2 regions of the Amycolatopsis echigonensis genome follow, and region 1 is predicted to be linked to the other one. Evidence: riboswitches for the same ligand, from Rfam matches in the RefSeq annotation. Region 1 holds a riboswitch; the other holds the start of a gene.

The links. A riboswitch is a leader RNA that binds a small molecule or an ion and turns the genes downstream of it on or off. The one in region 1 is predicted to bind thiamine pyrophosphate.
Region 2: another riboswitch for thiamine pyrophosphate. It lies ahead of thiO (glycine oxidase ThiO); the one in region 1 lies ahead of ATK30_RS25825 (thiamine ABC transporter substrate-binding protein).

Annotation. Positions count from the first base shown of each region.
Region 1 covers NZ_PJMY01000003.1:4,370,302-4,377,120, reverse strand. Annotated here, with positions in the region: gene ATK30_RS25840 (ABC transporter permease) at 1-282, shown strand, start outside; gene ATK30_RS25835 (ABC transporter ATP-binding protein) at 292-1,296, opposite strand; gene ATK30_RS25830 (ABC transporter permease) at 1,296-2,933, opposite strand; gene ATK30_RS25825 (thiamine ABC transporter substrate-binding protein) at 2,909-3,976, opposite strand; TPP riboswitch at 4,008-4,119, opposite strand; gene ATK30_RS25820 (4a-hydroxytetrahydrobiopterin dehydratase) at 4,144-4,434, shown strand; gene ATK30_RS46930 (hypothetical protein) at 4,830-4,952, shown strand; gene ATK30_RS25815 (GlxA family transcriptional regulator) at 5,230-6,207, opposite strand; gene ATK30_RS25810 (cysteine hydrolase family protein) at 6,309-6,819, shown strand, end outside.
Region 2 covers NZ_PJMY01000003.1:3,684,167-3,690,985, forward strand. Annotated here, with positions in the region: gene ATK30_RS22415 (threonine ammonia-lyase) at 1-804, opposite strand, end outside; gene ATK30_RS22420 (RodZ family helix-turn-helix domain-containing protein) at 960-1,844, shown strand; gene thiE (thiamine phosphate synthase) at 2,054-2,719, opposite strand; TPP riboswitch at 2,750-2,855, shown strand; gene thiO (glycine oxidase ThiO) at 2,852-3,940, shown strand; gene thiS (sulfur carrier protein ThiS) at 3,940-4,140, shown strand; gene thiG (thiazole synthase) at 4,143-4,895, shown strand; gene ATK30_RS22445 (NAD(P)-dependent alcohol dehydrogenase) at 4,897-5,838, opposite strand; gene ATK30_RS22450 (TetR/AcrR family transcriptional regulator) at 5,896-6,519, shown strand; gene ATK30_RS22455 (MarR family winged helix-turn-helix transcriptional regulator) at 6,663-6,819, shown strand, end outside.

The DNA.
Region 1 (6,819 bases):
GGCGCGATCGCGCTGGCGGTGTCGAGCTGGACCGAGCATCCGATGCTCGTGGTCGCCTCGGTGCTGGCCGCGAACATCGTGTTCACCATCCTCGGCTTCCTCGACTCGCTGAAGTGGCTGCACCCGTTCCTGCTCACGCAAAACTGGACGCTGGCCCCGGCGTCGGTCCTGCAGGATCCGATGTCGCTGTCGATGATCGGCGAGGGCGCGGTCCGCGCGCTCTGCTACATCGTGGTCGGGCTATCGCTCGCCTACGGGCGCCTCGCCACCCGGGACGGCTGACCTGGGGGTTCAGCCCACCACGGCGATCCCGTCCGGATCCGGCTCGAGCCGGACGGGGTCGCCCGCCCGGAAGTCCGCTCCGGCCGGGGCGATCGCGTCCACAGTGGACTCGCCGCACCGGACGACCAGCCGCAAATGCTCCCGCCGGTGCACCGCCGCGGTCACTTCGCCTGGCACGCCCTCGGCGGAGACCTTCAAGCCGTGCGGGCGCAAGCCGAGCCGGACGGGGCCGTCGTCCACTTCCAGCTCAACGGTGCCCAGCTCGGTCCGCACCACGCCCTCGACCGCGGTGCCGTCCAGGAACGTAGTGACGCCGAGGAAGCGCGCCACGGTGTCGTCCACCGGCCTGTTCCACACCGACCGGACCGCGCCCTCCTGCCGGATTTCCCCGGCGTCGAGCACCGCCACGCGATCGGCGAGCGTGAACGCTTCCTCTTGATCGTGCGTCACCAGCAGCGCGGTGATCTTGCTGCGCCGCAACAGATCCGCCAGATCGATCGCCAGCTGCTCGCGCAGTCCAGCGTCCAATCCGGACAGTGGCTCGTCCAGCAGCAGCAAACGCGGTTCCGGAGCCAGCGCGCGAGCGAGCGCGACCCGCTGCGCCTGGCCGCCGGACAGTTCGGTCACCCGTCGCCGTTCGTATCCTTCCAAGCCGACCAGCTTCAGCAGTTCCTCGACGCGCGCCGCGTGCCGTTCGCGAGGCACGCCGTGCATCCGCAGACCGAACGCGATGTTCGCGGCAACGTCGCGGTGCGGAAACAGCTGTCCGTCCTGGAACACCAGACCGAATTCGCGCTTGTGCACCGGCACCGCGGCGAGATCGGCGCCGTCCCAGGACACCGAACCGGACGACACCGGCTCCAGCCCGGTGATCGCGCGCAGCAACGTCGACTTGCCCGACCCGGACGGGCCCAGCAACGCCAGCACCTCGCCGTCGGCGATGTCCAGCTTCGCGTCGCGGACCGCGGCGAACGATCCATAGTGGACAGTCAGGTCCCGTACCGTCAGTGCCATCAGAACTCCCCGACCGTACTGCGGCCGCGGACCGAACCGAACCGGTCGATCAGCGCCACCGCCGCCACAGTCACCACCATGAGCAGGGCGCACGAGGCGTACGCCATCTCGTTGTTCAGTTCCCCCGGCCGGCTGATCAGCGTCGCGACGGCCACCGGGAGCGTCGGCGCGTCCGGCCGGGCGAGGAAGCTGGTCGCGCCGAACTCGCCGAGCGCGACGACATACCCGAAGCCCGCCGCGGCCACCACCGACCGCGCGACCAGCGGGAAGTCGATCTCCCGCCACACTCGCAGCGGGCTCGCGCCGAGCGTCGCCGCGGCTTGGCGCAACCGGACGTCGACCGCGCGCAGCACCGGCAGGATCATCCGCACCGCCAGCGGCATGATCACCAGCGCTTGCGCGAACGGCACGAGCAGCGGCGACGTGCGCAGGTCGCCGGGCAGCGCGTCGAGCGTCACGAGATAACCGAAGCCGACGGTCACCGCGGAGACGCCCAACGGCAGCATCAACGCGATGTCCATGGTCTCGCCCATCCCGCGCGCGAGCCCGCCCGGCGAACGGCGAAGCGCCACGAGCACGACGCTGGCGACCAGCCCGACGGCCATCGCCAGGAGCGTCGCGTCGGTGGCCGCGGCGAGCGAATTCTGTGCCGCGATCCAGCCGGATACCTGCAGCGCGCCGTTCTGCCCGACGGTGTTCAGCGCCCGGTATCCGGCGAGACTCCATCCGTCCGAACCGGACACCGACTCGACGAGCAGCGAGACGATCGGCGTCAGCAGCAGACCGAGCACCACGACCGCGGCACCGACCGTCCACCACTCCCCGCCGCGCGGCCGACGTGCGGTCACCTGCGCGGACCGCAGCTTCACCGCGTTCTCCCGCTTCCGGCGCGCCATCGCCCCCAGCACCAGCGCGGCGACGACGGCCGCGAACTGGATCAACGACAACGCAGCCGCGCCGGAGAGGTCGAGCAGGTCGACCGTCCGGAGGTAAATCTCGGTTTCGAGCGTCCGGTAAGTCCCGCCGCCGAGGATCAACACCACACCGAAACTGGTGGCGCAGAACAAAAACACCACCGCGGCGGCAGACGCGACAGCCGGGCCGAGCGCGGGCAACGTCACCGACCGGAACGCCCGCCACGGCGAGGCACCGAGTGCCCGCGCGGCCTCGGTCGCTCGCGGATCGAGGTGCGTCCACAGCCCGGCGACCGTGCGCGCAACGACCGCGACGTTGAAAAACGCGTTGGCCAGGACGAGCGGCAGCACGCCGCCGTCCGGCCAGATCGCCCGGAAAGCCAGGCCGACGACGACGGTCGGCAGCACGAACGGCACCAGCACGATCGTCCGCGCCAATCCGACCCCGGGCAGCCGGACCCTCGCCAGCAGATACGCGACCGGCAGCCCGGCGAGCACCGCGACCACGGTCGACGCGGCCGCGCTGGCCAGCGTGAATCCGGCGAGCCGCCACGTCTGCGGGTCGCCGAGCACGGTGTCGACGCCGCCCGCGGAAAACCCCCGGCCGACGATCGCGACGACCGGCCAGGCGAAGAACACCACCAGGAACGCGACCGGCAGCAGGCCGAGCAGCGTGAGCCCGATAGTGCGCGCGGGGATCACGCGCCCATGAGCGAGCGCCATTCCCCGATCCACTTCTCCCGGCCTGCCTGCACCTTGTCCGCGGGCATGGTGGCCGGCGCCTGCGGCAGCGGAGCCGCGGTGGCCCAGCCGGCGGGCAGTTCGACGCCCTGGCGTGCCGGGTAGACGTACATGTTCGCCGCGACGGTGGTCTGGAACTGCTGCGACAACAGGAAGTCGACGACCTTCTGCGCCTGCGGGATCTGCTTGCTGTTAGTGAGCACCCCTGCGTACTCGACCTGGCGGAAACACGTGTCGAGCAGCGCCTTGGTCCGCGGCTTGCCGTCCTCGCCGACCTCCGCGGCCGGCGACGAGGCGTAGGACACGACGATCGGCCGCGGGCCCTTGCCCGACGAGCCGGAGAAGTCCTTGGTGTAGGCCTCCTCCCAGCCGCTGACGGTCTTGAGGCCGTTGTCCTTCAGCTTCTGCCAGTAGCCCTTCCAGCCGTCCTCGCCGTACTTCGCGACCGTGCCGAGCAGGAAGGCCAGCCCCGGCGACGCGGTGGCCGGGCTCTCCGCGACGGTCAGGTCCTTGTACTTGGGGTCGGCGAGGTCGTCGTAGCTCTTCGGCTCCGGGAGGCCCTTGCTCGCGAAGTACGCCGGGTCGATGTTCACGCAGACGTCGCCGAGGTCGACCGCCGACAGCCGGTGCTGCGGGTCCACGGAGTAGCGCTGCGGGCCGCGGTCGGCCTCGGGGCTCGTGTAGGGCTGGAAGACGCCCTCGTTGAGCGCACGCGAGGCGAAGGTGTTGTCGACGCCGTACGCGACGTCGCCGATCGGGCTGCCCTTGGTGAGGACGAGCTTGTTCGTGAGCGCGCCGGCGTCGCCGGATTTGAGGATCTTGAGCTTGATCCCGGACTGGCGCTGGAAGGCGTCGAGCACGTCCTGCGGGGCAGCGAACGAATCGTGCGTGACCAGCGTGACGGTCGGCGTCTGCTGGTCCGAGCTCGCGGACGACCCGCCGGAGTCGCCGCCGGACAGCGAGCAGGCGCTGGCGAGCACCGAGACCGTGGCGAGGCCCACCACCGTGCGGACGGTCCGCGACATCATTCTTCCCCTCCTGCACTGCGCCGGATAAGGGAGAGCGATACGGCCTCCCTACGCCGGCATGATCCGGATCCAGGTGCGAACGGTCGCGGGTTGACGGCCCGCCTCTCAGCCCGGCGTACCGGACTCCCGTGGCAATGCCGCAGCGTAGCCGACACCATGGAGGGATGACTCAGCTATTGAACGACTCGGCAGTGGAGAAGGCCCTCGGCACCGTTCCGGAGTGGCGGCGCGAGGGCGACACCATCGTGCGGACGACCGAACTCCCGTCCTTCCCGGCGGCGATCGAGGTGGTGGACCGGGTGGCCGAACTGGCCGAGGAGGCCGGCCACCATCCCGACATCGACATCCGCTGGCGCACCCTGACCTTCCGCCTCAGCACCCACTCCGAAGGCGGCCTGACCGAACGCGATTTCGCACTGGCCAAGCAGATCGACGAGGTCGTGGCGGCCCGCTGACCAGGTGTGACGTCGGCAACCCTGGCACCATGAACGGCCCCTTCGCGCGTCTTCCGAACAGACGCGACGAAAGGAGGCCAGCATGGTCCAGGCACTCGTGGTGGGAATGGGTTCGTTCGGCCTGATGGTGGCCGCCGCGGGCGGGGTGCTGTGGCACACCGCGCGCAACCGCCGTGACCTTGATCACAAGCGGTAACGGTGAGCTAGATCAAGGCGCTAACCCAGCGGTAATCATCGGCACTCGCCCCGCTAGGACCCGCCATGAACAGCACATCCGCCCAGCTCACCGCCGCACAGCGCACCTGGGTCGCGGTGTTCGCGCCCACCGTCGTCCTCCTGTCGATGGTGGTGCTCGGCCTGCTCGGCTGAGCCGTTACGGCAGCGGGAACATCCGGATGAACCAGAACATGGCGATCCCGATGATCCCGATCGCGATCGACGCGCAGCCGATCACCCCGGACCCGGTCGTCCCCTCGGGGACTGATTCGGCCGGGTTCTCGGGGTTCACCGCCACCTGAAGCGTCGCCCCTTCACGAGGCGAGCTGTCGGTTTCGGAAGCGCCGCGATCTTGCGCCGCCGGGCCTTCCTCAGCTGCACCACGACGGTCGCCGCGAAGGCGATCATGAACGCCACGGAGCCGACGGGAGCGTCCTGCCCGACGGCGCGCGCACTTCCTCGACCTGGCTGAGATCGGTGCCGTCCGCCATCAAGGCCGCCAGGTGGCAGGTGTAACTCAGCACGTCGTCGCGATACCTCCAGGGCGGCGCGGCCGTGGCAAGGAATATTCCGCTGCCACTAACCGATCCGGAACCGCTCTCGGTATTCATTAGGCGTCGTGTTCAGAGTCCGCCGAAAAGACCGGTTCAGCGTCGAAACAGTGCCGAATCCGCACACCCCGGCAATCCGTGACAACGTCTCGTCAGTCGTCTCCAGCCGGTGCCGCGCCGCCTCGACCCGCGCGTGCTCGACGTAGGCGGCGGGCGTCATCCCCAACTCCGCCTTGAACACCCGCGTGATCTGCCGATCCGTCACGTGCGCATGCGCGGCGAGATCGGACACCGTCAGCGGATCGGCCAGATGAGCCGCGATGTACTGCCGCAGCTCGTCCACCCGCCGGGTCGCGGACGCGGGCTCCAGTGACACGCTGAACTGGCTCTGCCCGCCCGGCCGCCGCAGGAACATCACCAGCTGACGAGCCACCCGCGAAGCCAATTTCGGGCCGAAATCGTCGGCCACCAAGGCCAGCGCGAGATCGAGGCAAGCACTCAGCCCGGCACCGGTCCACACGGAACCGTCGCGGATGAAAATCGGGTCCGCGTCGACGGTCACCTCTGGATGCTCCGCGGCAAGCTGCCGGGCGGTCGACCAGTGCGTAGTGGCGCGTTTGCCGTCGAGCAGCCCCGCCGCCGCGAGGATGTGCGCGCCGACGCAGACGGACGCCACCCGGCGCGTCCGCGCGGCCAGGCGACGGACCTCCTCGACCACCGCTGGGTCGCATCGGGCGATGACCTTCCCGTTCTCCCTGGTGGTCACCGCGCCGGGCACGATCAGGGTGTCGATCGCCTTCCGGGACAGCTCCGCGAAGGTCACGTCCGGCACGACGCGCACCCCGGCCGAGGTGGTCACCGGCTCCAGCGTCTCCGCCGCGAGCACCACCTCGTAGCCGGTCGGACGGCTCATTTCCCGCTGGAGCAAGGAAAACACCTCAGCGGGACCGGTCACGTCGAGCAGGTCGATCTGGTCGAACAGGACGACGACCAGCAGCCTCTTCATCGCACTCCCATGTCGGTTTCTGCGCTTCGCATGTCATTGCCGACATCCGACGCCGAGTCTAGCGTCGGTCGTGCGGAACGGAAACGAGAGGAAACCCCACTATGGCAAGGAAAACGCTGCGGGAGCTAAGCGGTCTCGACCAGACCCCGGCGACGCTGGCCGACGCGACGCTGATCCTGGTCGACTACCAGAACACCTACACCCGCGGCGTGATGGAGCTGGAAGGCTGGCGGCCGGCACTGACCGCGGCGAAAGAGTTGCTCGCCAAGGCCCGCGCCGCCGGAGCGAAGGTGATCCACGTCGCCCACGACAGCGGCGAGGGCACGCCGTACGACATCCGAGCCGAAATCGGCGACATCCACCCGGACGTCGCTCCGATCGAGGGCGAACCGGTCGTCGTCAAGGGCGCGCCGAACTCGTTTGTGAACACCGACCTAGGCGAGAAGGTCGACGCGGCCGGGCACAAGAACGTGGTGATCGCCGGGTTCATGACCAACATGTGCGTCACGTTCACCACCGAGGGCGCGTTCCTGCGAGGCAACCACCCGACCGTCGTCGCCGACGCCTGCGCCACGCGGCCGTTGCCGACTCCGGCCGGGGAAGTGAGCGCTG
Region 2 (6,819 bases), 690 kb from region 1:
GCCCTGCTGGGCCAGCACCCGGACGGTGTCGCGGATTTCGTCCTCGGTCACGGTGAGCACGCCGTCCAGGACGCGCTGCAGATGTGCGAAGGTCAGCTCGGACGGTTGCGCGCGCAGACCGTCGGCGATGGTGCGGGCGCGGTCGGCGATGGGCCAGTCGACGCGTTTGCCCGCGGCGAGGCTGGCGGCGGTGTCAGCCGCCAGTTCCGGTTCGACGCCGTAGACCTTCGCGTTCGGGCATTTCGTCTTGATCGCGGTCCCGACGCCGGAGGCGAAGCCGCCGCCGCTGATCGGGACCAGCACGGTCTCGACGTCCGGCAGGTCTTGCGCGATCTCCAGACCGACGGTGCCCTGCCCGGCGATGATGTCCGGGTGGTCGAACGGCGGGATCAGCGTGAGACCGCGTTCCTCGGCGAGTCCGAGCGCCGCCGATTCCCGTTCCGCGATCGGCACTTCGCGGACTTCCGCGCCCCAGCGGAGGGTGGCCTCGACCTTCAGTCGCGGAGTGACGTCCGGCACCACGATCACCGCGGGAATCCCGAATTCGCGGGCGGCGTAGGCGACCGCTTGCGCGTGGTTGCCGCTCGAATACGCGACCACTCCGCGTTCCCGTTCGGCGTCGGTGAGCGCGGCGATCGCGTTGTACGCGCCGCGGATCTTGAACGCGCCGATCGGTTGCAGGCTCTCGGGTTTCACCCAGAATTCGCCGGGAACCCAGAGCTGACGCAGCAGGGGGGTGTGCACCGCGGTGCCCTTGATCCGCCCGGCCGCGGTTTCGATGTCGGTGATCGTCACGAGCTGCATGGGGCGAGTATGTCAGGAATGTGTGAGCTTTAGTCCATCCATTGTGGACAGTCAACGTGGCGTCCCTCACGCCGGGGCAACGCGGGGAGCGTCTCGGACGACTTAACCGTTGAAGAAACAGAGAACAACGGGCGGGAAACGATCAGAACGGGATCATGAGCGAGGAGCAGAAAGAAGCGCCGGAGAAGAAGGAGAAAAACCTCCGGATGACCTCGGTGCTGGCCTCGGCGCTGGCGGCGGTCACCGCCGCGTTGCTGGGTTCGACGCTGGGGGTCGCGGGAACGGTCATCGGCGCCGGAGTGGCCAGTGTGGTCAGCACGGTCGGCGGTGAGTTGTACCTGCGTTCTCTGCAACGCACTCGCGAGGCAGCGCGAAAGGCGATGGAAACGGCGGCCCGGCGAAGCCGCGGCAGCCTCGCCCCGGTGCGCGTGCCGCTCGGCCATGCGGTTCGTCAGCCCGGCGATACGGTTCGCCAGACCCGCCACAGCGAGCAGGTTCGTGAGCCTGGCCTCAGCCAGCAGGTTCGCCAGCCCGGGCCTGGCGAGGCTCCGACGGTGTATCTCCCTGCTGACTTGGCCAACATGCCTACGGTTCGGTTGTCCGAACTGAAGCCGACTGAACCGGAGAAGGCTGAGACTCTGGGCGAGAAGCTGCGCAAGATGCGGTGGCCGTTGGTTATCGGGTCGAGTGCCGTTGCCTTTGTCGCCGCGTTGGTGGTCTTGCTCGGCTTGGATTGGTCGACTCAGGGCAGCGTGTCTACGGGGTTGATTCCTCGGCAGCCGGATACCAGCCAGCATCAGGATCAACGCCGGGACGACACGCCTAGCACTGCGCCGCAGACTCCGTCGTCTGGGGAGTCGAGGCAGAACACCCCGACGTCGGTGCCGAGTACTACGCAGTCCGCTCCGCCGTCTTCGCAGGCTACGCAGCAGCCGACGCGTACGCCGTCCTCGTCTGCGACTCCGACGACTAGTTCGCAGGTGCCTAGTGCTAGTCAGACGCCTACTGCGCCTGCGGTTCCGTCTAATGCGGGGCAGTAGTTCGGCTCGTCGCCTGGCGGCGACATTGCGGGTGGATGGTGCGGTGGGGCACCCCGAAGCCTGAGTGTGCTGACGGTTCGGGGGTGCTTGTCAAGGCGGGAAAGATGCCTTGACAAGCACCCCCGAACCGCAGGGAGGCTTCGTATCGGGGTGCGGGGGTGGTGTGGGTGCCTCGATTGTGGGTGCGTTGGTGGCGGTTTTGTTGGGGGTTAGGGGAGCTGTGATTTTAGTGTTTCTGCGGCGGCTTTTGGATCTTCTGCTTCGGTGATGGCCCTGACCACGACGATGCGGGAGGCGCCTGCGTCCAGGACTTCTGGCAGGCGGGTCTCGTCGATTCCGCCGATCGCGAACCAGGGTCGGGTCGTGCCGATCGCTGCGGTTGAGCGGACTAGGCCCAGGCCGGGGGCGGAGCGGCCGGGTTTGGTGGGCGTCGGCCAGCAGGGGCCGGTGCAGAAGTAGTCCACTCCGTCTTCGACCGCGGCTGCCGCTGCTTGCTCCTCCGAATGGGTGGACCGGCCGATCACCACGTCGTCGCCCAGGACTCGGCGCGCGAGCGATACCGGAATGTCGTCCTGGCCCAGGTGCAGGACATCAGCTCCGACGGCCAGCGCCACATCCGCCCGGTCGTTGACCGAGAGCAACGCTCCATGCTGCGCGCAGGCCTCCGCCAGGACCTCTAGCGCCGCGATCTCCTGCTTGGCCTCCAGCGGCGCGCCGCCGGTCTTGTCCCGCAGCTGCACGATGTCCACGCCACCGGCCAGTGCGGCGTCGGCGAACTCGGCGAGGTCTCCGCGGGAGGCACGGGCGTCGGTGCACAAGTACAGCCGAGCGTCGGCTAGCCGGGCGCGAATCTGGTCTCCGGTCAAGGCAGGCATGGCGGTGACGTTACCCGCGCGCTACGGTGTGGGGGTCCGCACGGGAGCCCGAGGCACGGGCTGAGAGGGAGCTGCCGCTCCGACCGTGGAACCTGATCCGGGTCATGCCGGCGCAGGGAGCGTGATTCCACTGTGAACACCAGCACCACAACCGTCACTGTCGTCGGCGGCGGCGTCATCGGGCTGTCCGCGGCCTGGCGCGCGGCCGCCCGAGGATGGCGCGTCACGGTCGTCGACCCGGATCCGGTGCGCGGCGGCGCGTCCTGGCTGGCCGGCGGGATGCTCGCGCCGGTCACCGAGGCGTGGCCGGGCGAGGAAGCCGTGCTCAGCCTGGGGGAAGCGTCGCTGCGGCGCTGGCCGGGCTTCGCGCGGGACCTCGCCGCCGAAGGCACCGATCCCGGGCTGGCCGAGCACGGCACGATCGTCGTAGGGTTCGACAGCGCCGACGCCGGGCACCTCGACATCCTCGCCGAGTACCTGCGTTCGCTCGATCGCGACGTCGAGACGCTCACCGGCCGCGAGGCGAAGCGGCTCGCGCCAGGCCTCGGCGCGGTCCGCAGCGGCCTGCACGTGCCGGGCGATTTGGCGGTGGACAACCGGAAACTGCTCACAGCGCTGAGCGAAGCGGCTACGAAGCGTGGGGTTGAGTTCCGTCGCGAACGGCTGCAGAGCCTCTCTGAGGTGTCCGGTCCGGTGATCCTCGCTGCCGGAGCGTGGACCGGCCAGCTGCATCCGTCGCTGGAGCACGCCGTACGCCCGCTGAAGGGCGAAATCCTGCGGCTGCGTCCGCGTCGCGGCTGTCTGCCTCCTCCGCCGTACACAGTGCGCGCGATGGTCGAAGGACGGCCGATCTATCTGGTACCGCGAGAAGACGGCGAACTGGTTCTTGGCGCGACGCAGTACGAGGCCGGTTTCGACCAGGCTGTCACCGCGCGCGGCGTACGCGAGCTGCTGGAAGGCGCGGAACGGATCCTGCCCGGCATCACGGAGTACGAGCTGGTGGAAGTCGCCGCCGGACTGCGGGCCGCGAGCCGCGACGCTTTGCCGTACATCGGCGAAGTGAGCGAAGGCGTGTACGCGGCGACAGGACACCACCGCAACGGTTTGCTGATGGCACCCGCGACTGCGGACGCCGTGGTCGCGTGGCTGGCCGGCGAAGCCCCGCCCCCGGAGGTCGCCGCGGCGACGCCGGCCCGTCTGGTCGAGAAGGAGCGAGTCTGATGGAGATCAAGGTCAACGGCGAATGGCGGGAATTCCCCGACGACAGCACCGTTTCCGCGGTCTTGGACGCGCTGGGAGCGGAACGCCGCGGCGTGGCCGTCGCGGTCAACGGCGAGGTCGTGCGGCGTGGCGAATGGGAAGAGGCGGTCGTGCCGAAGGGCGCGCAGCTCGAAGTGCTGACTGCGGTTCAAGGAGGTTGAGCATGGACGACCTGATCATCGGCGAACACAAGCTGTCGTCGCGATTGATCATCGGCACCGGTGGCGCGGCGAATCTCGAAGTGCTGGAACGAGCGCTGGTCGCGTCGGGCACCCAGCTCACCACCGTGGCGATGCGCCGCGCCGACGCCGAGGGCGGCTCCGGCGTGCTGGAGTTGCTGCGGCGCTTGGACATCGAGCTGCTGCCCAACACCGCGGGCTGCCGGACGGCGGCCGAAGCCGTGCTCACCGCCCAGCTGGCCCGCGAGGCGCTGGAAACGAACCTGATCAAACTCGAAGTCCACGCCGACGACCGCACCCTGCTGCCCGATCCGCTGGAAACCCTCGAAGCAGCCGAACGCCTGGTGGCGGACGGGTTCACGGTGTTCGCCTACACCAACGACGACCCGGTGCTCGCCCTCCGCCTGGAGGAGGCGGGCTGCGCCGCGGTGATGCCGCTCGGCGCCCCGATCGGCACCGGGCTGGGCATCCGGAACCCGCACAACATCGAGCTGATCGTCTCGCGCGCGTCGGTGCCGATCGTGCTGGACGCGGGGATCGGCACGGCGTCGGACGCCACGCTGGCGATGGAACTCGGCTGCTCCGCGGTGCTGCTGTCGACCGCGGTGACCCGGGCGGCGGATCCGGAACGGATGGCGCTGGCGATGCGGAGCGCGGTGGAAGCCGGGTACCTGGCACGCGGCGCGGGACGGGTACCGCAGCGGTTTTGGGCGCAGGCGTCGAGTCCGCCTCGCTGAATTACACCTCGACGACGATTTTGCCGCGCACACCGCCGCTTTCGAGCGCGCGGTGCGCGTCGGCAATGTCTGCCAGCGGAAACGCTTGATCCACCAACGGCCGCACCAACCCGGCAGTGACCCATCGGCTCAGATCAGCGAGCAGATCGGCCTTGGGGTTCCCGCTGAAAGCCCGTACCCAGCGGGCAGGCCGCAGCGAGTTCGCCGCGACGTAGCCGAGCGTGCGGGCCGGATGGGCGAGGTCGAACGCGATCGCGACCATCCGTCCGCGCGGGGTCAGCAGCCGCTGGAACGTGTCGAGGTCGCGGCCGACCGTGTCGAGGATGACGTCGAACTTCCCGAGGACGCCCGGATCGCGGTAGTCGAGCGCGACGTCCGCGCCGAGTTCCCTTGCCAGCTCCAGGTTCTTGGCGCTGGCCAGCCCGGTCACGTGCGCGCCCATCGCCTTGCCGAGCTGGGTGGCTACGAAACCGACCCCGCCGGTCGCGCCGCGGATCAACAGGCGTTCACCGGGCATGAGATGGGCTTTGTCGCGCAGCGCGGTAATCGCGGTGATGCCCGCCAGAAGCGACGCCGCCTGCGCGGGATCGAGCCCGGCCGGCACGTGGTCCAGCCGATCGGCGGCCATCGCGTAGTACTCAGCGGCGGTGCCCATCCGTCGCCCGCCGCCCCAGACGAGGTCGCCGACGGCGAACCTGCTCGTCCCGGGCTCGACTACCTCGCCTACCAGGTCCACGCCGATCCGCTTGGGGAAACGCTTGCCGCTGAACGGAAGCAGCTTCCCCGACCGCATGGCGAGTTCGCCGCCGTTGACCGACAGCGCGCGCACCCGGACGAGCACTTCGCCCGGGCCCGGCACCGGCGTCGGAACGGTGGTCTCGCGCAGGACTTCCGGCGGTCCGTAGCGGTCGTAGGTGATGGCTCGCATCGAAGTGGAAGGCATGTTCCACTTCTAGCACGGAAAGTGGAAAGGGTCTTCCGGTTCGCGTAAAGTGAGAGAGTGCCGGAAAAATCCACTCGGTTGCGCACTGACGCCGCCCACAATCGCGCGCGCATCCTCGAGGTCGCTGAGCGCACCTTCGAGACCGAGGGCCTGGACGTGTCGATGAGCGAGCTGGCGCGCCGCGCTGGCCTCGGCGTCGCGACGGTGTACCGCCATTTCCCGACGAAAGCCGACCTGGTCGCCGAAGCCTTCGCGGAGCCGATGGCCGAATGCGCGGGCATGCTCGACGAGGCGCTCGCCGACCCCGATCCGTGGCGCGGGTTCTGCCGGGTGATCGAGGAGGTCTGCGCGATGCAGGCGCGCAACCACGGTTTCTCCGCCGCGATCGTGACCGCGCTGCCGGATCAGGCCGCTTTCGCGGAGCTGCGGGACCGGGCGTTGCGGGGGTTCGCCGAGTTGATCCGCCGGGCGAAAGAAGCCGGTGCGCTGCGGGCTGACTTCGCGGTTTCCGACCTGTCGCTGGTCTTGCTGGCGAACGGCGGACTGCGGTCGGGCGCGGGAGCCGCGACGCCGGCGGCGTCGCGTCGGCTCGCGGGATACCTGCTGCAGTCGTTCCGGGCGGACGCCGCCGCGCCGCTGCCGCCGCCCGCGGAACTTCCGCTCGACGTGTCGGTGCTCTGAACGGGCGGGCAAGCTGCACAAATACCCAGGTTATGGTGATTTCGCCCGCGCTTGACACGGATTGTGCACGGGAACGCCGTATGGTTGACGGCACCCTTTCCGGCGCACCCAGCGGCGGGCACCAGCGTCAGAAGGAGCCGATCGTGACTCTTTCCTCGGTCCAGGACGTATCGGGCCGGTTGTACCTAGCGGTGGGACGGCTCTCGCGGTCGCTGCGCCAGGCGGGCGTGCCTGGGCCGGGCCACGGGTCGATCTCCGCGCTGGCCACCCTGGTCCACTTCGGCGAGCTGCGGCTGGGCG